2 regions of the Amorphus sp. 3PC139-8 genome follow, and region 2 is predicted to be linked to the other one. Evidence: predicted binding sites of a transcription regulator. Region 2 holds the regulator's gene; the other holds the start of a gene.
The links. The regulator LexA, encoded in region 2, represses DNA repair genes until DNA is damaged. The targets are predictions, from matches to a motif close to TGTTCNNNNTGTGTTCNG.

Region 1 (3,206 bases), on a different contig from region 2:
TGAGCACCTTGGAATCGGCGATTCCCTTGACCCGAAGGCGGTCGGGCAGCGTCACGGCGGCGGCCACCACGGGGCCGGCCCAAGGGCCGCGACCCGCCTCGTCGACGCCGCACACCGGTCCGCCGCAGCGGCGGCGAGCCTTGCGGTCGAAACCCGGATCGGGGGAGGGGGCGTGCGGTGCTTCGGCGGGCATCTCGGTCGGCGAACGGTCTCGAATCAGCGCCGCCATGGTGCCCGCTCCGAGAGCCGGCGCAAACCCGTGGGGTCGTGCGCGCGACGATCCGTCCCCTGAGAATTTCATGGGCGACGGATGATCGGCGAGGAGTGCCGGCAAGACCCGCTCCGCTTTACTCATAATAACGGAGCGGGTCTAAATTATTGTTTCGAAAATGTTTCCGGGCGACGAACCGGTTCCCGCTACCGCCTAGAACAAGCTGAGCTGGCAGCCGTCGCCGAGCGGCGGCACGAACAGGTCGGTCCGAAGCCGGCTCCGCTCCAAGTTCAGCCGGTTGCGCTTGGCGGCGAGTTCGAACCGGCGGCCGAGGGTCCAGGCATAGGGGCCTTCGCCTTTCATCCGCTTGCCGAACGTCGCATCATAATCCTTGCCGCCGCGCATGGCCCGGATGATCGAGAGCACCCGGCGATAGCGGTCGGGATAGTTGCGCAACAGCCAGTCCTTGAAGACGTCGGTCACTTCGAGCGGCAGACGCAGCAGGATGTAGCCGGCTTCCTTGACGCCGGCCGCGGCGGCTCGCTCCAGGATGGTGTCGATCTCGGCATCGTTGAGCGCCGGGACGATCGGCGCGACCATGACGCTGGTCGGGATACCGGCGGCCGACAGCGCTTCAAGCGTGGCGATCCGCTTTTCCGGCGTGGCGGCGCGCGGCTCCATCGCCCGGGCCAGCTTGCGGTCGAGGGTGGTCACGGAGATCGCGACCTTGACCAGCCCGCGCTTGGCCATGCGCTCCAGAATGTCGATATCGCGCAAAACGAGCGCTGACTTGGTCACGATCCCGACCGGATGGTTGGTCCGATCCAGCACCTCCAGGATCTCGCGGGTGATCTTATATTCCCGTTCGATCGGCTGATAGGGATCGGTGTTGGTGCCGATCGCAATTGTTTTCGGCTGATAGCGGGGCTTGGCGAGTTCGCGCTCCAGAACGGCCGCTGCCCCCGGCTTGGCCGTCAGGCGCGTTTCGAAGTCCAGCCCGGGCGAGAGACCGAGATAGGCATGGCTCGGCCGCGCGAAACAGTAGACGCAGCCATGCTCACAGCCGCGATAGGGATTGATGGACCGGTCGAAGCCGATATCGGGCGACTCGTTGCGCGTGAGCACAGAGCGCGGGCTTTCCAGCCGCACTTCAGTCTTGAGAGCCGGCAGTTCGCCGAGGCTTTCCCAGCCGTCGTCCACGGCTTCCGTCGCGGTCGGCTCATAGCGCCCGGCCGGATTGACGGCCGCACCGCGCCCTCGCCGGCGCTGGCTGTCGAGCCGGGCGCCGAACGGCGTCTCGCCGGCCGGCACGTCCACTCGCTCTGTCCGCGTCTTCCGGTGTTTGTCGACGGTGGCAGCCGAGCCATCGTGGGATACGAGGGCGAAGGCATCCGCGCCGGGATCGAGAGGCTGTCGCAAAGGGGCATTCATTCCGCCACCTCATGGGCTTGCACGAGAGCGTCTCCCGTTCAGATCGACTCCATCCGAACGAAAAGAAATCGCTCAAGCTACTGAACCGGTAGCCATTTTTGTCGCCAGATGTTTCCATCTGAGCGGCCGATCGCCATGGTCTGTCATCACTCGGCTCTAGGTCGTTCACACGGGCGATCGGGCCGGAGTCGATAAGAGAACAATACAGGAACATTGGCGTTCCGCAAGAGACATCATTCCTAGAGCCTTCCTGTTCGGGTTAGGCCGATCCGACCGAAGAGGTGTGGCGCAACCTTTTAAAAACCGGCCATTTCCTTTCGAGCGGCGGGGTGCAAGCGAGCGAAAATGCGCTGCGGAACGCACGCGGCGGGTATCGCGCTTCGGCGGCAGGGTGGTTTGTCTTGGGCGTGCGATCCTGCGCCTTGCGAATGGTCAGCCTGCATGGCGTTCCATCGGGCGTGCGCAATTTCTAGACGTAAGACGCTCGCCTTGTGCGCCGCACCATGATAAAACCCGATTATGCTGAGCGTCATTATTCCGACACAGAACAATGAACTGGCGCTGGCGCGCTGCCTGGCCGCACTGGTTCCGGGCGCCGTCGACGGGGTCGTTGCCGAAGTGATCGTCGCCGACCGCTGCTCCAGCGACGGCACAGCACAGGTCGCCGACGCGGCGGGCTGCCGGATCGTCAGCCAAGACACACCGCGCCAGGCACGGGTGGAAGCCGCACTCGCGGTCGTGGAACGCGGCACCTGGGTGCTGGTGCTGGAGCCCACCGTGGCGCTGGAACCGGGCTGGCAGCGCGAGGTCGGCTCTTTCATCGACGGGACAGAACGCGCCGGCCGCAGCGAAGAGCAGCGGGCCGTCTTCCGGTTCGCCTTCGACGAGTTCGCGCGTCCGAAGCGGATCTCCCAGGCGGTCGTGGCCGTGCGCGGCCATCTCCTGGGCATGCCGGTGCCCGAGCAGGGGCTTCTGGCGCATCGAACAGCCGCACATCGGTTGCTTGCTCGCGAGGGCGGCGGCATGGCCTTGATCGGAGCGCTGCTCGGCTGGCGTAAGCTCTCGGTGCTGCGCTCTCGCGCGCTGGTCCAGCCGCAGCATAGCTGAAGCAATCCCAGGAAAAGTGGGAACCGGTTTTCCTTCGGGATTGCGAAAAAATAGCGTTCACGTCAGCTCGCGGCTGCGCGGGCGCGGCCCTGAGCGTTTCCAGGCGAAAGGGAAACCGGTTCGCAGTTCGGAAACGCGTCAGAAACAATGGCCGGCACGCGGTTCCGCTGGCTTCGCTAGTTGTTTCCCCTCGCATCGAGTTCGCTTTTCTCACCGGTTCCAGGTGGGCGGCGCGCGCTGGCTCAAGCTAAGCCGGCGAAAGTGGAAACTGGCTTCGCGCCTAGCTTAGCGGGGAAGAGAGCCAACCCCAGGAAAAGTGGGAACCGGTTTTCCGTTCGGGATTGCGATGAAAAATAGCGTTCAGGTTAGCTCGCGCCAACTCGTGGCGCCGCGTGTGCCGGGAGCTCTGGCGCGGGATTTATGCCGTGCGGCCTTCGCCCTTCGATGCGCCGCGGCG
Region 2 (3,206 bases):
GCGTACGGACGGCTCGGCGAGCACGGTCTCGACACAGGCTTGAAAGGCTTGCGCCATGGCCCCATCCAGCGCGTTCAGCTGGTCCGGGCGGTTGAACCGCATCTCCGCAACGCCGTCCGCAATGGTCAGCTTGATCGGTTCGCTCATGGCGCCCTCGCCCTCCCTCACACTCCGAGCCCCTTGTCCGGAACTTTCGTTCTTGCCGTCGACCTGAGATCCGGCAGGCTGACCTGTCGGCCCCTGCCCGCCGCGCTCAGACCGCTTCCCCGCGCGGGGCAAGGCCGTTGACCAACATCGACACCGCTCCGTCTGCGATCTCCGAGGCTGACATCGGTCCCTTCGGGTCGTACCAGCGCGCTACCCAGTTCAGCGAACCCGACAGGGTGAAGGTCATCAGGCGGGCGTCGCCTTGCGCGATGGAGCCGTCGCGCATGCCGTCTTCCACGACGCCGCGAATGGTCTCGTCGATCTCCCGTTTCAGGGCGCGAAATTTTAGCCGGCTTTCTTCCGCCAGTTCGGCATCGGCGGTCCGGGTCACGCAGATCCCGAAATCCTGGGTCATCACCAGCGCATATTCGCGCATCAGCGCGCGCAGGCGATCCATCCCGCTGCCGCCACGGGCCGCAGCCGCGTCGGCCGCCTCCCGCAGCGCCGAAAGCCCGCGTCCCACGCACTCGAACAGGATCTCATCCTTGTTGGAAAAGTAGTGATAGATCGTCGGCTTGGTGACGTTCAGCGCCGTCGCCACGTCGTCCAGCGAGGTCGCGTGGAAACCCTTCTGATTGAAGAACTGAACGGCGGTCGCAAGCACCGCCTCGCGCTTGCTCTCCCGTTCCCTCTCGCGCGCCTCGCGATTGGACCAGGGAGATTGGCGCGGCGAAAGGGTGGCCAAGGGGAATGCTCCGATGTCGCCTTCTTAAGCGTAAGCAATATACCCGCGAGTAAACAACAGTCAATCGATGCCGCCACAGCACGATTAGGCTGGCCGGCTGCTACGCGGTGACCGCCGACGCGGCCGACCCTTTGACAGCATCCGGGAAAAATGGTGCACAGTGTGCCACTAGCCGATCTCCAAAAGGCCCGGCTTTCGCCGCCACTTGTTCGCGCTTCGCCCCATCCATCGGAAACCGGACATTAACTCTTGCGGAACACATATGGAACGCGTACCTTACGTTCCTGATTTGTACGCGTCTTGGCTGGCTGCAAGCGAGGGGTGGGACCGACCTGATGCTGACCCGCAAGCAACATGAGCTCTTGATGTTCATTCATGAGCGGTTGAAGGAAACCGGGGTCCCGCCGTCGTTCGACGAAATGAAGGAGGCGTTGGCCCTCCGCTCCAAGTCCGGCATCCACCGTTTGATCACGGCCCTGGAAGAGCGCGGCTTCATTCGCCGCCTACCGAACCGGGCACGCGCGCTGGAAGTGATCCGGCTGCCGGAATCGGTTGGTCCTTCGCTGGCGGCCCCACGCAGCAAAGGCTTTTCCCCTGCCGTCATCGAAGGGTCGCGCGGCAAGGCACCGGCCTCCCCACCGCCGGCACCCGAGCCGAAAAGCACGGGCAACGGTCTGTCGATCCCGGTTATGGGCCGGATTGCCGCCGGTGTCCCGATCGAAGCGATCCAGCAGGAAAGCCATCAAATCACCGTGCCGTCCGATCTCGTGGGCGGCGGCGAGCATTTCGCGTTGGAAGTGCGCGGCGATTCCATGATCGAGGCCGGAATCCTGGATGGCGACACCGTCGTCATCAAGAAGTCCGACACGGCCGATAATGGCGACATCGTCGTGGCGCTGGTGGATGACGAAGAGGCGACCTTGAAGCGGCTGCGCCGGAAGGGCGCGTCGATCGCGCTGGAGGCTGCGAACCCGGCCTACGAGACGCGGATCTTCGGCCCCGACCAGGTGCGGATTCAAGGCCGGCTGGTGGCGCTGTTTCGCAGCTACTAGAGCATGTCCCGAATAAGGCGGAACCGGTGCTCGGCCTTCCCCTGCCCAAGACCTTCGGGACATACTCAAGCTATTGAATCTGGAGCGTTTCTTGTCGCTCGGATATGTCCATCCGAGCGGAGAGGTTCGAGAGCATTTCCAGGCGAAGTGGAAGCCGGTTCGCCATCCGGAAACGCGTTCGAACCGAACACTTGGAGCCGTTGGGGGTTCCGAGAAGAGCGCAATGATTCCAACGCGCGCTTGCCAAAGGCAAAAGCGCTACCGGCGCACCACGGGACGCGCATCCCAGGGGCGTGGCACCTTCGGACGGCCGCGCGTGAGGCGATAGAAGGGTGGATCGTCGATCCGCTTGAGCGCGAGCGCGCCGGTTTCGATCAACTTACGCCGATCGACCACCAAGAGTGGTCCAGTGCAATCGCGCGGCGCTGTGTGTCGCGTCACCAGGATCGTGGCGCGCTGGCAGTCCTCCAGGAAGGCCTGCGGCCGTTCCACGAAGGCGAGCTTGCCGTTCAGGATCCCCAAGCTGTGCGGGCTCTCTGTATTGACGGAGGACGCCGCCTCGGAGCCAGGCGGCCCGCGGACCAGCGGCAGCGTGCAGCCGAGCCCATCGCATAAAATGCCTGCCTTGACGCTCGGATCGTCCGCGGCGCGGGAATCGCCGTCGGCTTCCAGCCACATGCGCGCCACGAACGCACCGCCTTGCGCGACCGCGATGCGCAAACGCCCATCCGCCCCACGCACGGCGACCGTGCGGCCGTCATCGGCGATCAACACATCGGGGCGCGAAGCGAACGGCAAGAACGCGAGACCGGCGGCAATCGCACCGATTCCCAAAAACCGCCAGGATGTGGTCCACAAGGCCAGCCACAACAGGCCCGCTGCCATCGAGAGGACAGCCACAGCAGGAGTCCGGCCGACCGCCCCTGCCCCGGCGCTCAAATCCGCGACCATGTGAGCCACCGCGACGACCCCGTCGAGCCCCCAGCCCATCGCGGTGAGCGGAATCGGATCGAGGCCAAGCGGCATGAGCGCCACGGAGACGACGCCCGCCGGCATCACGACCAACGTCACCAGCGGCATCGCCAGGAGATTGCCCAGAAGTCCGAACGGCGCGATCCGGTGGAAGTGAAAGGCCCCGATCGGTCCGGTCGCAAGCCCCGCGATGAGAGAGGTGAGCGCCAGCCCGGCAATCCACAGTCCGCCCCAGCGGCCGATCCGCCGGATCCGTCCGGAATTTGCGGGCGGATCGCGGACGCGCTCCC

Region 1: the regulator LexA is predicted to act here: its motif matches at 1,838-1,855, upstream of HNS03_RS04935 (PA0069 family radical SAM protein).

What each region holds. Positions count from the first base shown of each region.
Region 1 covers NZ_JABJVY010000003.1:232,147-235,352, reverse strand. The annotation lists gene HNS03_RS04940 (ribonuclease HII) at 1-229, opposite strand, end outside; gene HNS03_RS04935 (PA0069 family radical SAM protein) at 425-1,642, opposite strand; gene HNS03_RS04930 (glycosyltransferase) at 2,162-2,749, shown strand; gene moaB (molybdenum cofactor biosynthesis protein B) at 3,168-3,206, opposite strand, start outside.
Region 2 covers NZ_JABJVY010000002.1:336,783-339,988, reverse strand. The annotation lists gene HNS03_RS03930 (enoyl-CoA hydratase/isomerase family protein) at 1-147, opposite strand, end outside; gene HNS03_RS03925 (TetR/AcrR family transcriptional regulator) at 254-892, opposite strand; gene lexA (transcriptional repressor LexA) at 1,228-1,944, shown strand; gene HNS03_RS03915 (ComEC/Rec2 family competence protein) at 2,203-3,206, opposite strand, start outside.